Linked DNA regions of Streptosporangium sp. NBC_01755. The protein of the gene in region 1 binds, or shares a complex with, the protein of each later gene. Links are inferred from orthologs where the notes say so. Each region holds a gene or a part of one and is shown on either strand. Other genes may lie near its edges.

Region 1 (7,497 bases):
GGTTCGGCGGAGCCGTCCAGTGTGCTCCAGCCGAAGTCCACGATCAGCAGGACGGCGGCCGCCAGCGACTCGCCGACCTGCCGTCCGAACGTGCCGATCATCGATCCCAGCTGTCCCGAGGTCCAGCCGCCGTCGGCGGGCAGCCGGATCAGCAGCAGGTCGCCCTCCCGCGCCGAGCGCAGCAGGTGCCACACGCGCTCGCCGTCCGCGCCCGCTCCGCCGCTGGTCTCGGCGTCGACCGTGAACCCCTCGGCGCGCAGCGCGCTCGCCAGGCGCGCGTCCGGCCGCTCGGTGTGCGGCCCGGCGGCAGGGGGGCCCGAAGAGGGGGCCTGCCGAGGCGGCGGCCCGGCCCGACCCCGGTCGTGCGGCGGATAGGGGTGCCGGACGGGGACCTGAAGCGGGCCGGAGGGCAGCGGCGGGGGCGCGGTCGCGGTCGCGGGGGAGTCAAGGAAGACGAGAGCTCGGCGGGTGCCCACCCGGGGCGCGGTCTCGAAGACTGGATTCGCGAACGCGAGTCCCTCGCTCAACGGTCCTCCTGATCCGACGGCGGTGAGGATTCCACTGTGAACGCGTCCGGTGGGACAGATGGCGATCTTGGTGATAGGCCGACCTGGTTTGACGGATGTTTGTTCTCGGATTTGCGCAATGTTTGCGTCCGTGGAGTCTCGGCGTTCATGTGAGCTTGATCGGCTTGCGGCATACCGTGAGGGACGAGGAGGAGGGGACATGCTTCGCCGTACGTTCGTACGCACCGGAGGTCTGGCCGCCGGCGCGGTTCTCGCGGGCTCGCTCTGGCAGGGGGCCGCCGGCGCCGTCACGTCGCGTTTCGCGGGCCCCTACGGACCGCTCGGCGAGCCCGACTCCAACGGGGTGGCGTTGCCCGAGGGGTTCACCAGCCGGATCGTCGCCCGCACCGGCCGCAGGGTCGGCGGGACGCTCTGGCACCCGGCACCGGACGGCGGCGCGTGCTTTCCCGACCGTGACGGCTGGATCTACGTGTCCAACTCGGAGATCCCGCTGCTCGGCGGGGCGTCGGCCATCAGGTTCGGGCCGCAGGGAGCCGTCGTCGGCGCCTACCGCATCCTGTCGGGCACCGACCTCAACTGCGCGGGTGGCCGCACCCCGTGGAACTCCTGGCTGTCGTGCGAGGAGATCTTCCGCGGCCGGGTCTTCGAGTGCGACCCCTACGGCGCGCGGGCCGCGATGCCGCGCCTTGCCATGGGCCGCTTCAAACACGAGGCCGCGGCCTGTGACCCGGATCGGCGGGTGGTCTACCTGACCGAGGACGAGCCCGACGGCTGCTTCTACCGGTTCCGGCCGACCTACTGGGGCGACCTGACGACAGGCACCCTGGAGGTGCTCTGCACCGAGTCCGGCTCGGGTGCGGTGACCTGGCGGCGGGTGCCCGACCCCGGCGCGCTGCTGAAGGCCACCCGGGAGCAGGTCGCCGGCGCCCGGCGCTTCTCGGGCGGGGAGGGCTGCCACTACGCGGACGGCGTGTGCTTCTTCACCACCAAGGGCGACAACCGGGTGTGGGCGTACGACACGGAGAACGAGCACCTGGGCGTCGTCTACGACACCGACGCCCCGTCGGCCGGTGTCGACAACATCACCGGCACCTCGTCCGGCGACCTCTACGTCGCCGAGGACGGCGGTGACATGGAGATCAACCTGATCACCCCCGGGCGGGTCGTCACCCCTGTCCTGCGGATCGCGGGCCACCCCAGGTCGGAGATCACCGGACCCGCCTTCTCACCGGGCGGCGACCGCCTCTACTTCTCCTCACAGCGCGGCGCCCGCGGCGATGCCGCCGGCACCGACGGCGTCACCTACGAGGTCACCGGCCCCTTCCGCCGCTGAGCGACGCGACCTGTTTGACCACCTCGGTCGACTCCTCGTGTAACTCGGCGAGTCGCCGGGGGAGTGGGCCGGCTCCGTGGCGGTCGACAGGTAGTCCGTGAGCAGGGACTTGAGCTCGGCGGTCAGTTCTGCCGCGCGTTCCGGGGGTCCCGCCGCGACCAGCGGGAGCACCGCCTTGATGACGGCCAGCATCATGGTGGCGATCAGCAGGCGCCGGTTCTCGTCGAGGTGGGGGGGCGCGTACGGCGAGGACCTCGGCGACGCGCCGGGAGAGGCCCCGGTGGAGCCGCTCGGCCCCCTCCGCCGGCCGGTCGCCGGTGGCGGAGCCGTGCAGCAGGGCCCAGTAGGCGGGGCGGGAGGCCTTGTAGGCCACGATCTCGTCCACCACCTGGTTGATCAGGTCGGCCGTGGGCATCCGGATGACGTCGCCGGTGAGCCTGGCCTCCCAGTGCGCGCTCCGCCCAGACTGAGTCAACGAAGTGGAGAGAGGTTTTTCGAGGCGGGCGGCTGTGAGATCACCGGTTAACTGCGCTAACTTCGCATTTTGCCTTGGAACGGACAATGAGCTGGGGCGGCGCGTGCCGCGCCCGTGGCGGGAGCATGATGGCTGAGGTCGCGTACATCGGTGGATACACCCCGGACACCGAAGGGTCCGGGCCGGGAATCACCCTGGTGGAGCTGGGGAGTCTCGCACGGCTCGGGGAGACGCCCGCCTCCGGGCCGTCGTTCCTCGCCGTCCACCCCGCCCTCCCGGTCCTGTACGCGGTGGGGGAGGCCGAGCGCGGCACGGTAGGCGTCTTCGCCCGCGCCGGCGACGGCACGCTGAGCCCGCTCGCGCAGCGGCCCAGCGAGGGATCGGCCCCCTGCCACCTGGCGGTGGATCCCACCGGTACGCGCCTGGCGGTGGCCAACTACGGCGACGGCACCCTCAGCGTGCACGGCATCGACGGATCCGGCCTGCTGACCGACGTGTGGATCTTCCCCTACCGTGCGGGGGCCCACGCCCACCAGGCGGTCTTCGGCCCCGACGGCGTGCTGTACGTGAGCGACCTGGGCGCCGACGAGGTCCGTCGCTACCTGGTCGGGGACGAGGTGGTCCCACACCCGGAGGGGCCGGTACGGCTCGCGCCCGGCATGGGCCCCCGGCACATGGCCAGGGCGGGCGGCCACTGGTACGTGGCGGGAGAGCTGGACGGCACCGTGCGCGCCTACGACGACGAATGGCGCGAGATCCAGGTCGCCCCGGCCGGCGGGGGCGGGGGGCGGAACCAGCCCTCACACCTGGAGGTCAGCGGCGGGCTCGTCTACGTCGCCAACCGAGGCCCCGACACGATCTCGGTCTTCGCCGGTCCCCAGCTGAAGCCGGTCGCGGAGGTCGCCTGCGGCGGCGTCTGGCCGAGGCACTTCGCCATCGCCGACGGCCGCATGTACGTGGCCAACCAGCACTCGGGCACCGTCGCCGTGCTCCCGCTGAAGGACGGCGTCCCGCGGCCCGCGGGGGAGGTCTTCGCCGTCGGTACCCCGTCCTGCGTGCTGCCTCTGCCCTGAGGCGTCCGCCGGTGCCCTGAGGCGTCCGCCGGTGCCCTGAGGCGTCCGCCGGTGCGCTGAGGTGCCCGCCGGTGCCCTGAGGTGCCCGCCGGAGGTGGGGCCGGCGCTTCCGGCTGGGTATGACTCATGAGATGCCGGACCGTGGTCTCCCCTCCGGGATCCCCGAGGCGCACCCGAGGTGCCCGCGACGTGCGCGACCCGCTCGGGTGCGGACCCCGGGCCAGGCTTCGGGCCCGGTGGGGGCGCTCACATGCCACCTCTCCGTTGATCGCGGGAAGCGGCATGTGAGGACTAATTCCATTTGGTCTAGACCACTGGGGCAACTGACGGCAGAATGCGTTCCATAGGTGGTGGAAATTCCGTCGCCGACCGACCGTGCCATTTAGTCTGATCATCTTGTCTCAGACTCAAATCGGAGGATGCCATGCGTATCGGAGTGCTCACCGGGGGCGGCGACTGCCCCGGCCTGAACGCCGTTATCCGCGCTGTCGTGCGTAAGGGAGTGGGCGTCCACGGGCATGAGTTCGTCGGGTTCCGCGACGGCTGGCGGGGTCCTCTTGAGGGCGACACCATGCCGTTGGACATCGAGGCCGTGCGCGGCATCCTGCCGCGCGGCGGGACGATCCTGGGCTCGTCGCGGACCAACCCGATCAAGATCGACGGTGGCGTTGAGAAGATCAAGGAGAACCTGGCGAAGGGCGGGATCGACGCGCTGATCGCGATCGGCGGCGAGGACACCCTCGGCGTGGCCAAGCAGCTCTTCGACAAGGGGGTGAAGGTCGTCGGCGTGCCCAAGACGATCGACAACGACCTCAACGCCACCGACTACACCTTCGGCTTCGACACGGCGGTCAACATCGCCGTCGAGGCGATCGACCGCCTGCACACCACCGCCGAGTCCCACCACCGCGCGCTGATCTGCGAGGTCATGGGCCGCCACGCGGGCTGGATCGCCCTGCACGCCGGCATGGCGGGCGGCGCCAACGTCATCCTCATCCCGGAGAAGCCCTTCGACATCGACCGGGTCTGCGCCTATGTCGAGTCCCGCTTCAAGACGAAGTACGCGCCGATAATCGTGGTCGCGGAGGGCGCGCACCCGATCGAGGGCCAGATGGCGCTGCAGGCGGGCGAACTCGACGCCTTCGGCCACGTGAGGCTCGGCGGCATCGGCGAGAACCTCGCCAGCGAGATCGAGAAGCGCACCGGCAAGGAGGCCCGCACCACGGTGCTCGGCCACATCCAGCGCGGCGGCACTCCCACGGCCTTCGACCGGGTGCTGGCCACCCGGTTCGGCCTGCAGGCCATCGACGCGGTGCAGGACGGCGACTTCGGCAAGATGGTCGCACTCCGGGGCACCGACATCGTGAGGGTGGGCCTTGACGAGGCCACCGAGGAGCTGAAGACCGTGCCGGCCGGCCGCTACGAGGAGGCCGAGGTCTTCTTCGGCTGAGATGTCCCCGCGGGCGCCTGCGGGGAGTCACCTTCTGCAAGCGTTCTGCAAGCGGCCGGCCCTAGCCTCCCGATCGGGCGGCCGGCCGCCCGCGATTCCCCTCCATGTACGGCCTGTGCCCTGAACGAGCGGCCCAGCGGGCGCAGGCCGTACATCATCGCTCGTGGGAGTCGAACAGGGACGGGCCCCTCGGCGCCGGACCGCTGGGCGGTGTGGGCGGCTCGTGGAGCCGGGCCTCGGTGCGGCGCTTCTCCAGCCTGGCCAGCATGGCGGCGTCGTTGTCCAGCTCCGGCTGCGACGGAGACAGGATGACGGTCAGCAGCAGGGTGAGGGTCAGCAGGCCCAGCACGGCCAGCGTGGGCAGCATGAAGTCGACGCCCCTGGCCCCTCCGAGCGGCGCCGGCGAGAGCCGAGGCCGTACCTCGAGCGCGAACATGCCGACGTAGTGCATGCCGCAGACCGCCAGGGCCATGATCATCGCGGCGCCGCCGGTGGCGAGCACGCCACTGACCCGCAGGCTGAACCAGAGCGCCACGATGGAGGCGGCGATGGCGATCAGGACCGAGAGCCCGACCAGCACCGGATCGTAGGAGAGGTGGGCCGGCATGTTCATCGCGAACATGCCGATGTAGTGCATGCCCGCCACGCCGAGACCGGTGAGCACGCCGCCGAACACGAGCGGCAGGAATCTTTCGCCCCGGTAGGAGACCAGGAGCAGTCCCGCGCCCACGACGACGACCGCCAGGATCGCCGAGCCGACCGTCAGCGGTACGTCATAGCGGATCTGGCCGCCGCCGATGGAGAAGCCCATCATGGCGACGAAGTGCATGACCCAGATGCCGGTGCCACCGATGGACAGTGCCCCGCCCGCCAGCCAGCGGGCCCGTGCCGCGCCCACCGTCGCCTGGGCTTTGGCGGTGAGCAGGAGACCGAGCATGCATCCGATGCTCGACATGACGTAGGCCAGCACGGGAGTGAGAAGGCCATAGGAAAAGTGATCTACGTGGGACATGTTCCCGTTTTTCGTTAGAGAGAAATCGGTGGATTATTGCAGATAGCCCCTCTCTTACCGGGCGGTAGGGTCGGCGCGTGACGGGAATCGAGGGTCCGTTCTGGCGGGCGGTCGCGGTGTTTCGCGTCGCATCCCTCGCGTACGCGGCGGTTCTGCTCATCCGTGCCGGGGGGTACGCCCACCCGGCGATCGGCTGGCTGGTGATCGGCGTCATGGCGCTGTGGACCGCGGGGACGATCTTCGCCTACTCCGTCGAGGAGCTCCGCGGCCGGCCGCTGCTCGCCGCCGACATGCTCGTGACCGTGGGCTGCCTGCTCGCCACCCCGGCGGTGCAGGGCGCCTACCAGGAGGGCAGCCTGCCGATCACCGGCACCTGGATGGGCGGCGCGGTGCTCGCCTGGGGCGTGTACGGCGGGCGGCGGCTGGGGGCCGTGGCCGCGCTGATCGTCTCGCTGGCCGACCTGCGGCTGCACGGTGTTCCCGGGGGCGACTTCGAGACGCTGCCGATCAACGGCACCGTCCTGCTCTTCCTCGCCGGGACCGTCGTCGGGCACGTGGCCCGGCTGGCCAGGAAGGCCGAGGAGCGCATGCAGCAGGCGATCGAGCTGGAGGCCGCCGGTCGGGAGCGAGAGCGGCTCGCCCGGGGAATCCACGACTCGGTGCTCCAGGTGCTCGCGCTGGTTCAGCGGCGCGGGCAGGAGATCGGCGGTGAGGCGGCCGAACTGGGCAGGCTCGCGGGCGAGCAGGAGGCCGCCCTGCGCGAGCTGGTCAGGATCTCACCCGAGGCACCCGCCGCCGGCGCCGCGGACCTGTGTGCCCTGCTGCACAGGTACGGCTCGGCCACGGTCACCGTCTCGGCCCCGGCGACCCCGCTGATCCTGCCCGCGGCCACCGCGGCGGAGATGGCCGCCGCGGTCGGGGCCGCCCTGGACAACGTCGCCCGCCACTGTGGGGCGCGGGCACCCGCGTGGGTTTTCGCCGAGAGCGACGACGGACTGATCACCGTGACCGTCAGGGACGAGGGGCCGGGTATGGCACCCGGACGCCTGGAGGAGGCCGCCGCCGCCGGGCGGCTCGGCGTCGCGCAGTCCATCCGGGGCCGTGTCGCGGAGCTTGGCGGCACGGTCACGGTGATCTCCCATCCCGGCCGGGGCACCGAGATCGAGATGTCGGTGCCGATCGGCTAGAGGGCGTTTCGCGGCCGCCGTGGTGGGCGGTGCGGGCCTACCGGCCCGGAGGTGGGCCTACCGGCCCGGAGGTGCGGGCCTAAGGTAGGCCAATGCGCGTGATGGTGGTGGACGACCACCCGATGTGGAGGGACGGGGTGGCCAGGGACCTGGCCGAGGCCGGATACGAGGTGGTGGCCGCGGTCGGGGAGGGGCGGCAGGCGGTCCGAGTGGCCGCGGCGGTCCGGCCCGAGCTGGTCGTGCTGGATCTGCAGCTGCCCGACCTGCCGGGGGTGGAGGTGGCCAGGAGGCTGGCCACCTCGGAGCCGCCGCCCAGGGTGCTGGTGCTGTCGGCCAGCGGTGAGCAGGAGGACGTGCTGGAGGCCATCAAGGCGGGAGCCTCCGGATATCTCCTGAAATCCGCGAGCAAAGAGGAGTTCCTCGACGCGGTCCGGCGCACC
Region 2 (7,721 bases), 680 kb from region 1 along the record:
GGCGATCGCCGCACCCGTGTCCTCTACACCCTCTGCCTGGTCCTGCCCCTGCTGATCGCGCCCGCGCTGGCGCCCTGGCAGCCGTTCGCGGCGTCGGCACTGCTCGCCGCCCCACTCGCCGTCGCCCCGGTCAAGGCGGTCCGGGCAGGCGCCACGGGCCCGGCGCTCATCGCGACGCTCCAGCAGACGGGCCGCTTCCAGCTCGTGTACGGGCTACTGCTGGCCGTAGGCCTGGCTCTTTGAACGGTCCCCCTCCCGAACGAGGGGATTCTTCCCTTATCCGGCTTTCCTCCCCGTCTTCGGAGAGACAGCCCCGCCAGAGGTGGGAGGTACCTGTCAGAGGTCGAGAAGGGGCTCCAGGCCGATGGTCAGGCCGGGGAGCTCGCGGACCCGGCGCACGCCCAGGAGCACGCCAGGGGTGAACGACGAGCGGTTCATCGTGTCGTGCCGGATGGTCAGGATCTCGCCGTCGCCGCCCAGGATGACCTCCTGGTGGGCGATGAGCCCGGCCAGCCGCACCGCGTGCACCCGGACCCCGTCGACGTCGGCGCCGCGGGCCCCGTCCAGCTCCGTGCTGGTGGCGTCGGGCATCGGCGCGGAGCCCGCCTTGCGCCGGGCCTCGGCGATCAGCTCGGCGGTGCGGCGGGCGGTGCCCGAGGGCGCGTCCGCCTTGTTGGGGTGGTGCAGCTCGACGATCTCGGCGGACTCGAAGTAGCGGGCGGCCTGCTGGGCGAAGTGCATCATGAGCACCGCCGCGATGCCGAAGTTGGGGGCGATCAGCGCGTTGACGCCGGGGTTGGCCTCCAGCCAGCCCCTGACCGTCGCGAGCCGCCCGGCGTCGAAGCCCGTGGTGCCGACCACCGGGTGGACCCCGTGGGAGATGCACCACTCGAGGTTGCCCATGACGACGTCGGGGTGGGTGAAGTCGACCACCACCTCGGCACGCTCCAGCTCCTCGATCGGGTCGCCCTGGTCGACCGCCGCGACCAGTTCCAGATCGTCCGCCGCCTCGACGGCCTTGCACACTTCGACACCGACGCGCCCTCGGGCGCCGAGAACTCCAACCCTGATCACAGCCCCAAGGCTATACCGTACGAGCCCGCCTGGATGTCACGGACCACCCCGGGCCCCGGGTCCCGGGAAGGCCGGACAGAGGGCCTGGAGACGCGGGCCACCCCGGGTGCCCCAGGTCACGGGAAGGGCCCGGACAGAGGGCCTGGAGGACACGGCCCCCCGGGTCACAGGAGAGCCGGACAGAGGGCCTGGAGACGCGGACGGCCCCGGCGGGGAACGCCGGGGCCGCTCGCATTCGGGATCGTCAGCTGACCAGGGCCGCGCTGAAGTCCTTGTCATCGTCGTAGGGGCCGATGACCGCGAGGGACATCGGGCGGTTGAGGACGTCCGCCGCGACCTCGCTGATCTCCTCCGAGGTCACCGCGTCGATCCTGCCGAGCAGGTCGTCGACCGAGAGCAGCTCGTCGAAGACCAGTTCGCCCTTGCCGATCCTGGACATCCGGGAGCCGGTGTCCTCCAGGCCGAGCACGAGACCGCCGCGCATCTGCCCCTTGCCCCGGACGATCTCCTCCTCGGTGATGCCGTCGGCGATCACGCGGAGCACCTCCTCGCGGCAGATCTTCAGCACGTCGTCGATCTTCGACGGCAGGCAGCCGACGTAGATGCCGAACTGGCCGGTGTCCGCGAGGGCGGAGGTGTAGGAGTAGGCCGAGTAGGCGAGGCCCCTCTTCTCCCTGATCTCCTGGAACAGCCGCGACGACATGCCACCGCCGAGCGCCGCGTTGAGCACGCCGAGCGCGAAGCGGCGCTCGTCGGTGCGGGTCAGCGCGGTCGTACCCAGGACCAGGTTGGCCTGCTCGGTCGGCCGGTGCACCACCCGCGTACCCGAGCGGGTCTCGACACCGGGCCCCGACACGCGCGGAGGCACCGGCGAGGCGTCCCCGCCCAGTGCCCCCGCCCGCTCGTAGGCCGCGGCGACCAGGGCCACGACCTGCTCGTGGTCGACGTTGCCCGCCACCGACACCACCGTGTGGGTGGGCAGGTAGTAGCGCCGGTAGTACTCGGCGATCCGGTCGCGGGTGACCGCGGTGATCGAGTCGACGGTGCCGAGGATCGGCCTGCCGACGGGCGTGTCGCCGTACAGCTCGGTGGAGAACTGCTCGTGCACCACGTCGGAGGGGTCGTCGTCGTGCATGGCGATCTCCTCCAGGATCACGCCACGCTCGGCCTCGACGTCCTCGTCGGTGATGAGCGAGGAGGTCACCACGTCGGCGAGCACGTCGATCGCCACCCGCAGGTCCTCGTCGAGGACCCGCGCGTAGTAGCAGGTGTACTCCTTGGCGGTGAAGGCGTTGATCTCGCCGCCGATGCCCTCGATGGCCGCGGAGATCTCCAGCGCGTCCCGTGTGGGGGTCCCCTTGAACAGCAGGTGCTCAAGGAAGTGGGAGGAGCCCATGTGCTGGGGGGACTCGTCTCTCGATCCGATGCCGACCCACATGCCGACCGCGACGGAACGCACGGTCGGCATGGACTCGGTCACCACCCGGAGCCCACCGGGGAGGACGGTGCGCTTCACGACCCCGGCGCCGTCCTTGCCGGGGTGCAGAGTGGTGGTGATCACGAGTTGCGGTCTTCCCCTCCACCGCGGTTGCCGCCACCACCACTGCTGCTGCGGGTGCGGGTGCGGCGGGGCCGCTCCTCGCGCGGCCGGTCGTCGGCGGGTGCCTCAGCGGGCGGGGCCGCCGAGGTGTCGGAGTCGCCGGCCTCCGCCTTGGCCGCGGCCTCCTTCTCGATGACCTCGACGGGCACCAGGGAGAGCTTGCCGCGCGAGTCGATCTCGGCGATCTCCACCTGGACCTTCTCGCCGACGTTCATGACGTCCTCGACGTTCTCGATGCGCTTGCCGCCGTGCAGCTTGCGGATCTGGGAGACGTGCAGGAGGCCGTCCTTGCCCGGCATGAGGGAGACGAAGGCGCCGAAGGCGGCGATCTTGACGACCGTGCCCAGGTAGCGCTCGCCGACCTCCGGCATGTGCGGGTTCGCGATGGCGTTGATCGCCGACCTGGCCGCCTCGGCGGACGGGCCGTCGGTGGCGCCGATGTAGATGGTTCCGTCGTCCTCGAGGGTGATCTCGGCGCCGGTGTCGTCCTGGATCTGGTTGATCATCTTGCCCTTCGGGCCGATGACCTCTCCGATCTTGTCCACCGGGATCTTGATCGTGATGATGCGCGGGGCCGTGACGTTCATCTCCGCCGGGGAGTCGATGGCCTCCTGCATCACGTCGATGATGGCCAGACGAGCGCCCTTGGCCTGCTTCAGCGCGGCCGCCAGCACGGAGGCCGGAATGCCGTCCAGCTTGGTGTCGAGCTGGAGCGCGGTGATGACGTCCTTGGTGCCGGCGACCTTGAAGTCCATGTCGCCCATGGCGTCCTCGGCCCCGAGGATGTCGGTCAGCGTGACGTACTGGTCGCCCTCGTTGATGAGGCCCATCGCGATGCCCGCGACGATGCCCTTGAGCGGGACACCCGCGTCGAGCAGCGCCATCGTCGAGGCGCACACCGACCCCATGGAGGTCGAGCCGTTGGAACCCAGCGCCTCGGAGACCTGGCGGATCGCGTACGGGAACTCCTCGCGCAGCGGCAGGACGGGCAGCAGCGCCCGCTCGGCGAGCGCGCCGTGGCCGATCTCGCGCCGCTTGGGAGAGCCCACCCGGCCGGTCTCGCCGGTGGAGTAGGGCGGGAAGTTGTAGTTGTGCATGTAGCGCTTGGTGCGCTCGGGGTTGAGCGTGTCGATCATCTGCTCCATGCGGAGCATGTTGAGGGTGGTGATGCCCAGGATCTGGGTCTCGCCACGCTCGAACAGGGCCGAGCCGTGCACCCGGGGCACGACGTGGACCTCGGCACTGAGCTGCCTGATGTCCTTGACGCCGCGGCCGTCGATACGGACGCCCTCGGCGATGACGCGCTCACGCATGAGCTTCTTGGTCAGCGACCGGAACGCGGCGCCGATCTCCTTCTCGCGGCCCTCGAAGTCGGGTCCGACCTTCTCCAGCGCCAGGGCCTTGACCCGGTCGAGCTCGGCCTCGCGCTCCTGCTTGCCCGCGATGGTCAGCGCGGCGGCGAGCTCGCTCTTGACCGCGCCGGTCACGGCCTCCAGGACGTCGTCCTGGTAGTCGAGGAAGAGCGGGTACTCGGCGGTCTCCTTGGCGGCGACCTTCGCGATCTTGGCCTGTGCCTCGCAGAGCACCTTGATGAACGGCTTGGAAGCCTCCAGGCCCTGCGCCACGGTCTCCTCGGTCGGCGCCACGGCTCCCTCGCCGACGAGCCTGAGCGTGTCACGGGTGGACTCGGCCTCGACCATCATGATCGCGACGTCGCCGTCGTCGAGCACGCGGCCCGCGACCACCATGTCGAAGGTGGCGTTCGCCAGCTCGGAGTTGGTCGGGAAGGCGACCCACTGGCCCTCGATCAGCGCGACGCGGACGCCGCCGATCGGGCCGGAGAACGGCAGCCCCGCCAGCTGGGTGGAGAGGGACGCGGCGTTGATCGCGACGACGTCGTACAGGTGCTCGGGGTGGAGCGCCATGATGGTGGCGACCACCTGGATCTCGTTGCGCAGGCCCTTGACGAACGAGGGGCGCAGCGGCCGGTCGATCAGGCGGCAGGTGAGGATGGCGTCCTCGGAGGGACGGCCCTCACGCCGGAAGAACGAGCCGGGAATGCGGCCCGCGGCGTACATTCGCTCCTCGACGTCCACCGTGAGGGGGAAGAAGTCGAGGTTCTCCTTGGGATTCTTGGACGCGGTGGTCGCGGAGAGGACCATCGTGTCGTCATCGAGGTAGACGACGGCGGAACCCGCCGCCTGGCGCGCGAGCCGCCCGGTCTCGAACCGGATGGTACGCGTGCCGAATGAGCCGTTGTCGATAACGGCTTCGCTGCTGTGGACACCCTCCACGGGGACCTCCTTGTGGGTCGGTCGCCCGCGTCCGGCCAGACGCACGTGTCGCGCCTGGTTCGTCGTGTTTGCCGGCTCCCCGTAGGTGCAGCGCCGGTCTTCGATCGAAGCGCCCGGTTCCGTATGGCTTGTGCCAAGATGACCGGGGGCCACTACCGAGGACCGGCCCTCCGACGCCGTGGGGCGCGCTTGCTTGCGGACGCGGGGCACTGTCTCGGCTATTCAGTTTGCTCACTGGGACGGCGTCTTCATGGCGCGACGCGCCGACACCGAGCCATATGAGATGAGGGAGCGGCGCGAGGCCGCTCCCTCATGACTCTATCGGCGCAGGCCGAGCCGCTCGATGAGCGAACGGTAGCGCGCGATGTCCTTGCTCTGCAGGTACTTCAGCAGCCGGCGGCGGCGGCCGACGAGCAGCAGCAGACCGCGACGGCTGTGGTGGTCGTGCTTGTGCATCTTCAGGTGCTCGGTGAGCTCGCTGATGCGCTTGCTCAGCAACGCGATCTGCACCTCGGGGGAACCGGTGTCGGTCTCACCCTTGGCGTAGTCACCGATGATCTGCTTCTTTGCGGCGGTGTCGAGCGACACTTCTCTCCTTGAACCTCTACGGGCACGCGCAGTTCCGACTCCCCGAACGACCGTGCGTGCCTACAGTCGCCGTGGCGAGATCAGCGCCGGGATCGTGAGAACACGGTTACAGAGCTGACATGCCAGGCTACCACCGGCCTCGTCGCCCCCGCACATCATGCGGCAGCCCCATGAATCCGGCCCCCGTGGACCGCCTGGACGGCGTGTCGGCTCACGAGAGCCACGCGTGGCTCGGCGGGACGACGGGTTCGGCGAGTTCAGCGGGACGGCGGGTTCGGCGGGCGCTCGAACGGGCCATACGGCCCCTGTGGCGAGGAGCGCGCGGGAGAGATCAGCCCGTCAGGCGCCGTACCTCGTCCACGTCCGCCCGGATCTGCTCGACGAGCGCCGCGATCGAGTCGAACCTGGTGTTGCCGCGAAGCCTCGGCCCGAAGTCGACGGCCACATGCGCACCGTAGAGGTCGAGATCGTCACGGTCGAGCGCGTACGCCTCGACGGTGCGGGGCACGCCCTCGAAGGTCGGGTTGGTACCCACGGAGATCGCCGCGGGCCAGCGCTCGCCGCCGTACACGGCGGGCAGGTTGCCGGTCTCGACGCCCTGCAGCCAACCGGCGTAGACGCCGTCGGCGGGGATCGCGGTGAACTCCGGCGACTCCAGGTTGGCCGTCGGGAAACCGAGCTGCCGGCCGCGCTGGTAGCCGCGGACCACCACGCCCTCGACCCGGTGCGGGCGGCCGAGCGTCAGCCTGACCGCCTCCATGTCACCGGAGGTGATCTGCTCGCGGATCAGCGTGGAGGAGATCGTCTCACCATCGCTGACCAGCGGGACCGCCTCGGCCACGAAGTCGTACTTCTCGCCGAGGGTGCGCAGTGTCTCCACGTCACCGGAGGCCTTGTGGCCGAAGCGGAAGTTCTCCCCCACCACGACCCCGGCGGCGTGCAACCGGTCGACGAGCACGGTCTGCACGAACTCGTCGGGGCTCATCCGGGAGAACTCCAGCGTGAACGGCAGGACGCACACCGCGTCGACGCCCAGCCCGGCGAGAAGCTCGGTGCGGTGCCTGGCCGTCGTCAGCCTCGGAGGATGCGTGCCGGGCCGCACCACCTCCTCCGGATGCGGGTCGAAGGTCACCACCACCGAGGGCACCGCAAGATCCGCGGCCATCGCGACGGCTCTGGCCACCATCTGCTGATGCCCGCGGTGAACGCCGTCGAAGACGCCGATCGTGACGACGGACCTGCCCCAGTTCTCGGGCACGTCGTCCAATCCGTGCCAACCTCGCACCGCAGCCTCTTCCCCTTGTAGCGGATCGACCCCTAAAGCCTGCCATGCTCCCCGGTCATCTCTCCAACCGGGGAGCGTATCGGAAAGTGACAGGCCACCTGACGTCCGCCGACGAGGCTCGGCGCGGGACGTTCGGTACGGCACCGCTCCTGGGCGATCGGGCAGCGGGGGTGGAAGGAACAGCCGGTGGGCCGGTCGATCGGGCTGGGCACGTCGCCGGTCAGCACGACACGCTCGCGGCGTGGCGCTCCCGACCCGTCGTCGATCTCCGGAACCGCCGAGAGCAGCGCGTGGGTGTAGGGGTGGGCGGGGGCGGCGTACAGCGCCTCGGCCTCGGCCACCTCGACGATCTCCCCGAGGTACATCACCGCGATCCGGTCCGACACGTGCCGCACCACGCCGAGGTCGTGCGCGATGAAGACGTAGGTGAGCCCGAGCTCCTCCTGGAGATCGGCGAAGAGGTTGAGCACCTGCGCCTGCACCGACACGTCGAGCGCGGAGACCGGCTCGTCGGCCACCACGAGCTTGGGCGACAGGGCGATGGCCCTGGCGATGCCGATCCGCTGGCGCTGGCCACCGGAGAACTCGTGCGGGTAGCGGTCCAGGTGGCTCTTGGCCAGGCCGACCAGGTCGAACAGCTCACCGACCCGGTTCCTGATCGCGCCGGCGTCGCCGTACCCGTGGATCCTGAGCGGCTCCGCGACGGCGTCACCGGCCGTGCGGCGCGGGTTGAGCGAGGCGTAGGGGTCCTGGAAGACGAGCTGCAAATCCTTGCGGACCGGGCGGAGGCCGCGCCGGGACAGGCCGGTGATGTCCTGCCCGTCGAACTCCACCCGGCCCGCGGTGACATCGGTCAGCCGGACCAGGCAGCGGCCGAGCG
Region 3 (7,661 bases), 620 kb from region 1 along the record:
ACCCCGCCGACTGTCGAGCGCTACTGACCGGTCACATCTCGGCCGGGGCGTGCGGACGCCCCGGCCGGTGACCACTGGAGGAATGAGTGCAGGCACTCTCCGAAGAATTCCGGGTCATTCTGGAAGCTTTCTGGTTGACGATCCGGCTCACCCTCACCAGCGGGCTGGTGGCGCTGGTGCTCGGGACGATCCTCGCGGGGATGCGGGTCAGCCCGCTGCCTGTGTTGCGCGGAATCGGCACGACGTACGTGAACGTCCTGCGGAACACCCCGCTGACCCTGGTGATCGTGTTCTGCGGGCTGGGCCTCGGCCTGGTCCTGGACGTCTCGTTCTCCCCGAGCCTGTCCACCAACTACATGTGGCTCTCCATCATCGGCCTGTCGGCCTACACGGCGGCGTTCGTCTGCGAGGCGATCCGGGCCGGGATCAACACGGTGCCGGTCGGCCAGGCCGAGGCGGCCCGCGCCATCGGGCTCACGTTCGGCCAGAATCTGAGGCTGATCGTGCTGCCCCAGGCGTTCCGCGCGGTGATCGCCCCGCTGGGCAGCATCCTGATCGCGCTGACCAAGAACACCACGATCGCCGCCGCCATCGGGGTCGGTGAGGCGTCCCTGACGATGAAGACGCTCTTCGAGGCGCACGGCGACGCGGTCGTGCAGATCTTCGCCGGGTTCGCTCTGGGCTTCCTGATCCTGACCCTGCCGACCGGGCTGCTGTTCGGCTGGCTCGCCAAGCGCCTGGCGGTGGTCCGATGACCGCGGTGACCACCGAACGCGAGCGGCGCCCGGCGCGCGGGCGTGCCGAGAGCTCCGAGCGCGTCAGCGTCCTGTACGACATTCCCGGCCCCAAGGCCCGGATCCGCAACAACGTGCTCACCGTGCTGGTCATCGGTGTCACGCTGTTCGCGGTGTACGTGTTGGTGACCAAGCTCGACGAGAAGAACCAGCTCAGCGCCGAGATGTGGACGCCGTTCCTCCGCGGCGACGTGTGGCTCAACCTGATCCTGCCCGGCCTGCTGAACACGCTCAGCGCGGCCGCGGTCGCCGCCGTGATCGCGGTGCCGTTCGGATTCGTCTTCGGCATCGGCCGGCTCTCGGAACGGACCTGGATCCGCCTGGCAGCGGGTGCGGTCGTCGAGTTCTTCAGGGCGATCCCGCTACTGATCATGATCTTCGCGGTGATGTTCGGCGGGAGCGCGGTCTTCGGGCTCACCGTGACGCCGTTCGCCGCGGTGGTCGTCGGCCTGGTCCTGTACAACGGCTCGGTGCTGGCGGAGATCGTACGGGCGGGCATCCTGTCCATCCCCCGGGGACAGCGGGAGGCCGCGCTGGCGGTCGGCCTGCGTCCTGGTCAGGTGATGCGGATGATCATGCTCCCGCAGGCGGTCACCGTCATGATGCCGGCGATCGTCGCGCAGCTGGTGGTGTTGCTGAAGGACACCGCCCTGGGCTTCATCGTGTCGTTCGAGGACCTGCTGAACGCGGGGGCGCGCGTGCTGCCCTCCAACTTCAACAACATCATTCCCGCCGTGATCGTCATCGCGATCATCTACATCATCATCAACGTGATGGTGGGCACCGTCGCCACCTGGCTGGAGAGGCGGAGCCGTCGCAGCAGGAAGACGGCGGCCCAGCCGATCGCCCGGCCCGGCTCGCCGACCGCGGTCGAGGTCGAGGTCGAGGTCGAGGTCGAGGTCGGCCAGGGGAACCCGAAACCGTAGACACCACAGCGATCGGGGGCGGTCACCGGGGTCCGGTGGCCGCCCTCTTTCATGCCGGGCCTCGAGGCAGGTGACGGTCCCACCAACGGTGAAAACACCCGAAGGCCGACTTATGGAAAAGGTCAGATCAACTACCTCTCTCCCGCTCATTCCTCCCGATCCTGCGGCCCGCGCCGACTGGCGATGGCATATCTCTGGTGACGCGAGCGTGATACCGGCGACACGGAGCGGGTTATCGGGCAGGATTGCGCCATGTCCCCCGAGCAGGCCGTCCTGCCGTACGCCACCTGGCCCTCGCCGATCTCCACGTCCGACGTCGCCCGTTCCGGGCTGCGCCTCGGGTTCCCGACGGTGCTCGGCGAAGAGGTCTGGTGGACCGAGGACCGTCCCGCCGAGGGCGGGCGGACCACCATCGTGCACAGAACTCCAGACGGTGCGCAGCGCGAGTTGCTGAGCGCGCCGTGGAGCGCCAGAACCAGGGTTCACGAGTACGGCGGCCGGTCGTACGCGGTGGTGCCCGGCGAGGGCGTGGTGTTCACGAACTTCGCAGACCAGCGGCTCTACCTGCTGCCCACCGGCGGCGAGCCACGGCCGCTCACACCTGAGCCCGAGCAGCCCACGGACCTGCGCTACGCGGACCTTCTCGTCCACGACGGCCAGGTCTGGTGCGTCAGGGAACGCCACGACGACGGCGAGGTGAGCCGGTCGATCGTGTCCATCCCCCTCTCCGGCGAGGACGCGCCCCGCGAGCGGATCGGCGGGCACGACTTCTACGCCTCCCCCGCCATCTCCCCCGACGGCGAGCACCTGGCCTTCATCTGCTGGAACCATCCGCAGATGCCGTGGAACGGCACCGAACTGCGGGTCTGCCGGCTGGCCGACGGCACCTCCTGGAAGGTCAAGGGCGGCATCTCCGAGTCGGTGCTCGCCCCACAGTGGCGTGACGAGCGGCACCTCTACGTGATCTCCGACTGGTCGGGCTGGTGGAACCTCTACCTGGTCGGGATGTACGGCACCTCAACCAGGGCGCTCTACCCGATGGAGGAGGAGTTCGCGGGCCCGCTGTGGCAGCTCGGCGCGATACCGTACGCGCCGATGGCCGACGGCAGCCTCGCGGTCCTGCACGGGCTGGGCGACCTGAGGCTGGGCGTCTTCGACCCCGACAGCGGTGTGCTGAGCGACCTGGACGTGCCCTACGACGGCTGGGATCCGGTGCTGGCCACCGACGGGCACGCCCTGGTCGGTATCGGGTACGGCCCGGTGCTGCCCCGCTCGATCGTCCGGGTCGACACCGTGACCGGCAGGGCGCAGGAGTTGCGCGGGGACGTCAACGGGCTGCCCGACACCGCCTACCTGCCGCTCCCCAGAACCGTGAGGTTCGAGAGCCGATTCGGGCGCGAGGTGCACGCGTTCCTCTACCCGCCGTCCAACCCCTCGGCACGTGGCGAGGGCCCCCCGCCGTACGTCGTGTTCGTGCACGGCGGGCCGACGGGACACAGCGCCGGAGCGCTCGACCTGGAGAAGGCGTTCTTCACCAGCAGGGGCATCGGAGTGATCGACGTCAACTACGGCGGTTCCACCGGCTACGGCCGCGCCTACCGCGAGCGGCTGCGCGGCCAGTGGGGCGTGGTCGACGTCGAGGACTCGATCGCCGCGGCCGAATGGCTGGCCGCGGAAGGGCTGGCCGACCCTGCGCGGATCGCGATCCGGGGCGGCAGCGCGGGCGGCTGGACGGTCATGGCGGCCTGCTGCACGTCCGACGCGTTCGCCGGGGGCGTCTCCTACTACGGCATAAGCTCGCTCGCCACGTTCAGTGCGACCACCCACGACTTCGAGTCACGCTACATCGAGTGGCTGATCGGCCCGGAAGACCCTGTTCTGTACGCTTCGCGTGAGCCCATCGGCCAGGTGGCGGGGGTGAGCTGCCCGATGCTGCTCCTGCAGGGCCTGTCCGACCCCGTGGTCCCCCCCGAGCAGTCGCAGGTCTTCGTCGACGCCCTCGCCGAACGTGGCGTTCCCTGCACCTACCTCACGTTCGAGGGCGAGGCCCACGGCTTCCGCCGCGCCGAGACCCGCAGCGCGGCACTGGCCACCGAGCTCGCCTTCTACCAGCAGATCTTCCACGTCTGAGCGCTCACCCGAAAGCTCGCCTCACGGCTCCCCGCTCCCCACCCGCGCACCTGTCCGTCCGGCGGGCGACTTTCAGGTGTCGGGCCGGTCAGCGGGCGAACTCGGTGGCCCGGGACTCACGGACGACCGTGATGCGGATCTGACCGGGGTAGGTGAGCTCCTCCTCGACCTGCTTGGCGACATCGCGGGCGATCACCTGAGCCTGGATGTCGTCGACCGCTCCCGGCTTGACCATGACCCTGATCTCACGGCCCGCCTGCATGGCGAAGACCTTCTCGACCCCCTCGTAGGAGGTGGCGATCTCCTCCAGGCGCTCCAGGCGCTTGACGTAGGCCTCCAGTGACTCTCGGCGGGCGCCCGGGCGTCCGCCGCTGATCGCGTCGGCGGCCTGGGTGAGGACGGCTTCGACGGTCTTGACCTCGACCTCGTTGTGGTGGGCCTCGATGGCGTGGACGACGTCCTCGTGCTCGCCGTACCGTCTGGCGATCTCGGCGCCGATGAGCGCGTGGCTTCCCTCGACCTCGTGGGTGAGGGCCTTGCCGATGTCGTGCAGGAGCGTGCAGCGCTTGAGCAACGTCGTGTCGAGCCGCAGCTCGGCCGCCATGATGCCGGCGATGTGGGCGGACTCGATGAGGTGCCCGAGCACGTTCTGGCCGTAGGAGGTGCGGTAGCGGAGCTGGCCGAGGAGGGTGACCAGCTCAGGGTGCATGTCGGTGATGGCGAGCTCCACCAGGGCGTCCTCACCCGCCCGCACGCACAGCTCCTGGACCTCGGCCTTGCTGCGCTCGTGGGCCTCCTCGATGCGCTGCGGATGGATGCGGCCGTCGAGGACGAGTTTCTCCAGAGTCAGCCGCGCGGTCTCGCGGCGGACCGGGTCGAAGCACGACAGCAACACGGCTTCCGGCGTGTCGTCGATGATCAGGTTGACTCCGGTGGTCGACTCGAAGGCACGAATGTTACGACCTTCGCGGCCGATGATGCGCCCCTTCATCTCGTCACCCGGCAGGTGCAGGACGCTCACGACGGACTCGGCGGTCTGCTCGGTGGCCACCCGCTGAACCGCCAATGTGACGATCTTGGTGGCGCGCTTCTCGCCCTCCTTGCGGGCCTCGCCCTCGATCTCCCTGACGATCAGCGCGGCCTCGCGCTTGGCCTGGTTCTCGATCTCCCGGACCAGCTCGGTTCTGGCCTGGTCGCCGGTGAGCCCGGACACCCGTTCCAGGATGGCCTTGCGCTCCTCGGCCACCCGTTCGAGATCCTCGCGTCGGTCGGCCAGCTCGGTCTCCGTCTCGGCGAGCTTGCGTGCCCGGTCGGCCTGGCGCCTGGCCTCATCGTCGAGGCGCTGCTCCCGCTCGGCCAGCCGGTTCTCCCTGCGTTCGAGGTCTGCCCGGAGCTCCTTGAGCTCGTATTTCAGCACCTTGCCCTCGGCCTCGGCCTCCTTGCGCATCTCGGTCGCCGCCTCGACCGCCGCCTCCGATTTGCGCAGAAGCTCTCCGGCGTCGTCCTGGGCCTTCGCCCGGATACCGGCGGCCTCACGCCTGGCCTCCTCCAGCTGAGCCGAAACCTCGGCCTCCTGCTCCGGGGTGAGGCCCTTCGGCCCGGCTCCCCCGATGCGACGCAGCAACACGACCAGCACGGCTGTCATCAAGGCGAGAGCCACAACCGCCACTGCCAACATGACGACCACGACCGGATCCATGCGCGCCCCACCTTCCTCGCGTCGCAAATATCAGGCACACGAGGGGTCACACGCACGGCACGGAAAGCTCAAGAGACGGCGCTGTCGGGACAGAAGTGAACCCAGAGGGATCACTTACCGGCTTTTCCCGCCGGCCCGTTGTCCCGCCCTAATCCGCCAAGCCTGCTTGTCCGTACTACACCGCTATGACAATCCGCACTGCGCGGAGTAACTCCTCACTGCCGTTGAGATTAAGCGTCAGAGAGGTAACGAGCAAGCAAAGACCTAGTGTCAGACCACTTGAACTAGTCGAGGGGATAACCCGAATCTTCCAGGAATGACGTTGTTTCTACCTCATCATCCTCCAGCACTTCGCGGATCACGCGAAACGCCAGGCCAGGACCGTACCCCTTCCGGGCGAGCAGGCCGGCCAGCCTACGAGTCCTGACCGCAGGGTCCAGGCCGCGAGTCGAGGAGAGCTTGCGCCGCACAAGGCGACGGGCGGTCTCCGCCTCCTGCTCGGGGTCGAGCTGCTCCACCGCGTCCTTCACGGTCTCCTCATCCACCCCCCGGTGCCGGAGCTCGGAGGCAAGGGCCTTTCTGGCAAGCCCCCGCCCGGCATGGCGGGAGCTCACCCATGCCGCGGCGAACGCCTCATCGTCGATGAGCCCGACCTCGGAGAAGCGCTCCAGCACGGCGTCCGCCGCCTCCTGGGGCACCTCACGCTTGCGCAGCGCCTCCGCGAGCTGGGCTCGGGTGCGCGGTGCCATCGTCAACAACCGCAGGCAGATCGCCCGCGCCACCGCCTGCGGATCGGCCCCGGCTCCCCGGCTCGCGGGAGAGCCCTCGGCCGGTCCGTCAGGAAGGAGGCCCTCAGGAAAGGCACCCGGGGAATCACCCCCGGACCGCCGCTCACCACGCCGGGAGCCACGTCCCTTCCGGCTTCGCGGCTCGCCACCGACGGAGCCTGCGCCCTCCCCCTGAAGTCCCCCCTCGGGAGCGGGGGCACCATCACCTCGCCCGCGCCCACTCCTGCCCGGCGAGTCGGTCCGAGGCTCGTCGGGCCAGGCGCCCCAGTCTCTCGGCCCGAGTTCGCCCGCCGGACCGAGATCGGCTCCCATCATCAGCGGTCAGCCCGAATCAGGCGTCACCCGGCTTGGGGGTGGCCGCCTTGGAACCGCGACCGGACGCGGCGGCTGCCGGAGCCGAGCCGGAAGCACGGCCGGACGCCGCGGTCGCAGGAGCGGCGGGCGGCGGAGTGGCCGGGCTGTCGACGCGCGGGCCGACGCCGAGCTTCTCCTTGATCTTCTTCTCGATCTCGTTCGCCATGTCCGGGTGGTTCTTGAGGAAGTTTCGCGCGTTCTCCTTGCCCTGGCCGAGTTGGTCCCCCTCGTAGGTGTACCAGGCTCCGGACTTGCGGACGAAGCCGTGCTCCACGCCCATGTCGATCAGGCCGCCCTCGCGGGAGATGCCGACGCCGTAGAGGATGTCGAAGTCGGCCACCCGGAAGGGCGGGGCCATCTTGTTCTTGACGACCTTCACCCGGGTGCGGTTGCCGACCGCCTCGGTGCCGTCCTTCAGCGTCTCGATGCGGCGGATGTCGAGACGCACCGAGGCGTAGAACTTCAGCGCCTTTCCACCGGTCGTGGTCTCGGGCGAGCCGAACATGACGCCGATCTTCTCACGGAGCTGGTTGATGAAGATCGCGGTGGTGCCGGTGTTGTTGAGCGCGCCCGCGACCTTGCGCAGCGCCTGGGACATCAGGCGTGCCTGGAGGCCGACGTGGCTGTCGCCCATCTCACCCTCGATCTCGGCCTTGGGCACCAGGGCCGCGACCGAGTCGATGACCAGCAGGTCGACGGCGCCGGACCGGATCAGCATGTCGGCGATCTCCAGCGCCTGCTCGCCGGTGTCGGGCTGGGAGACGAGCAGCGCGTCGGTGTCGACGCCCAGCTTCTGGGCGTACTCCGGGTCGAGCGCGTGCTCGGCGTCGATGAACGCGGCGATGCCGCCACCGCGCTGGGCGTTGGCCACCGCGTGCAGGGCGACCGTGGTCTTGCCCGAGGACTCGGGACCGTAGACCTCGACGATGCGGCCACGCGGGAAGCCCCCGATGCCGAGGGCCACGTCGAG

What was found.
Region 2: OG884_RS29265 (region 1) and OG884_RS26010 share a complex: the UniProt entries of both Bacillus subtilis proteins name them as parts of the possible RNA degradosome complex. The link is inferred for Streptosporangium sp. NBC_01755 from one-to-one orthologs.
Region 3: OG884_RS29265 (region 1) and rny share a complex: the UniProt entries of both Bacillus subtilis proteins name them as parts of the possible RNA degradosome complex. The link is inferred for Streptosporangium sp. NBC_01755 from one-to-one orthologs.

Annotation. Positions count from the first base shown.
Region 1 is NZ_CP109131.1:6,143,862-6,151,358, forward strand. The notes cover bases 3,091-5,845. They hold OG884_RS29265 (6-phosphofructokinase), read left to right. Parts: upstream 3,091-3,832; coding sequence 3,833-4,858; downstream 4,859-5,845. Other genes in these bases: OG884_RS29260 (lactonase family protein), read left to right, coding at 3,091-3,408; OG884_RS29270 (MHYT domain-containing protein), read right to left, coding at 5,013-5,845. Outside these bases: OG884_RS29245 (P-loop NTPase fold protein), read right to left, coding at 1-527; OG884_RS29250 (alkaline phosphatase PhoX), read left to right, coding at 727-1,860; OG884_RS37680 (hypothetical protein), read right to left, coding at 1,783-2,055; more of OG884_RS29260, read left to right, coding at 2,461-3,090; more of OG884_RS29270, read right to left, coding at 5,846-5,870; MacS family sensor histidine kinase, read left to right, coding at 5,948-7,057; OG884_RS29280 (response regulator transcription factor), read left to right, coding at 7,159-7,497. UniProt on the Bacillus subtilis protein: Catalyzes the phosphorylation of D-fructose 6-phosphate to fructose 1,6-bisphosphate by ATP, the first committing step of glycolysis.
Region 2 is NZ_CP109131.1:5,463,447-5,471,167, reverse strand. What follows is about bases 2,301-5,279. They hold OG884_RS26010 (polyribonucleotide nucleotidyltransferase), read right to left. Parts: upstream 4,969-5,279; coding sequence 2,632-4,968; downstream 2,301-2,631. Other genes in these bases: OG884_RS26015 (M16 family metallopeptidase), read right to left, coding at 2,301-2,632. Also shown: OG884_RS26025 (1,4-dihydroxy-2-naphthoate polyprenyltransferase), read left to right, coding at 1-243; dapB (4-hydroxy-tetrahydrodipicolinate reductase), read right to left, coding at 337-1,074; more of OG884_RS26015, read right to left, coding at 1,319-2,300; rpsO (30S ribosomal protein S15), read right to left, coding at 5,287-5,556; OG884_RS26000 (bifunctional riboflavin kinase/FAD synthetase), read right to left, coding at 5,888-6,841; OG884_RS25995 (ABC transporter ATP-binding protein), read right to left, coding at 6,874-7,721. UniProt on the Bacillus subtilis protein: Involved in mRNA degradation. Catalyzes the phosphorolysis of single-stranded polyribonucleotides processively in the 3'- to 5'-direction. Necessary for competence development in Bacillus subtilis.
Region 3 is NZ_CP109131.1:5,525,899-5,533,559, reverse strand. Bases 3,245-6,163 are described here. They hold rny (ribonuclease Y), read right to left. Parts: upstream 5,550-6,163; coding sequence 3,939-5,549; downstream 3,245-3,938. Other genes in these bases: recX (recombination regulator RecX), read right to left, coding at 5,834-6,163; OG884_RS26305 (S9 family peptidase), read left to right, coding at 3,245-3,850. Also shown: OG884_RS26320 (glutamate ABC transporter substrate-binding protein), read left to right, coding at 1-27; OG884_RS26315 (amino acid ABC transporter permease), read left to right, coding at 87-755; OG884_RS26310 (amino acid ABC transporter permease), read left to right, coding at 752-1,720; more of OG884_RS26305, read left to right, coding at 1,973-3,244; more of recX, read right to left, coding at 6,164-6,649; recombinase RecA, read right to left, coding at 6,669-7,661. UniProt on the Bacillus subtilis protein: Endoribonuclease that initiates mRNA decay. Initiates the decay of all SAM-dependent riboswitches, such as yitJ riboswitch. Involved in processing of the gapA operon mRNA, it cleaves between cggR and gapA.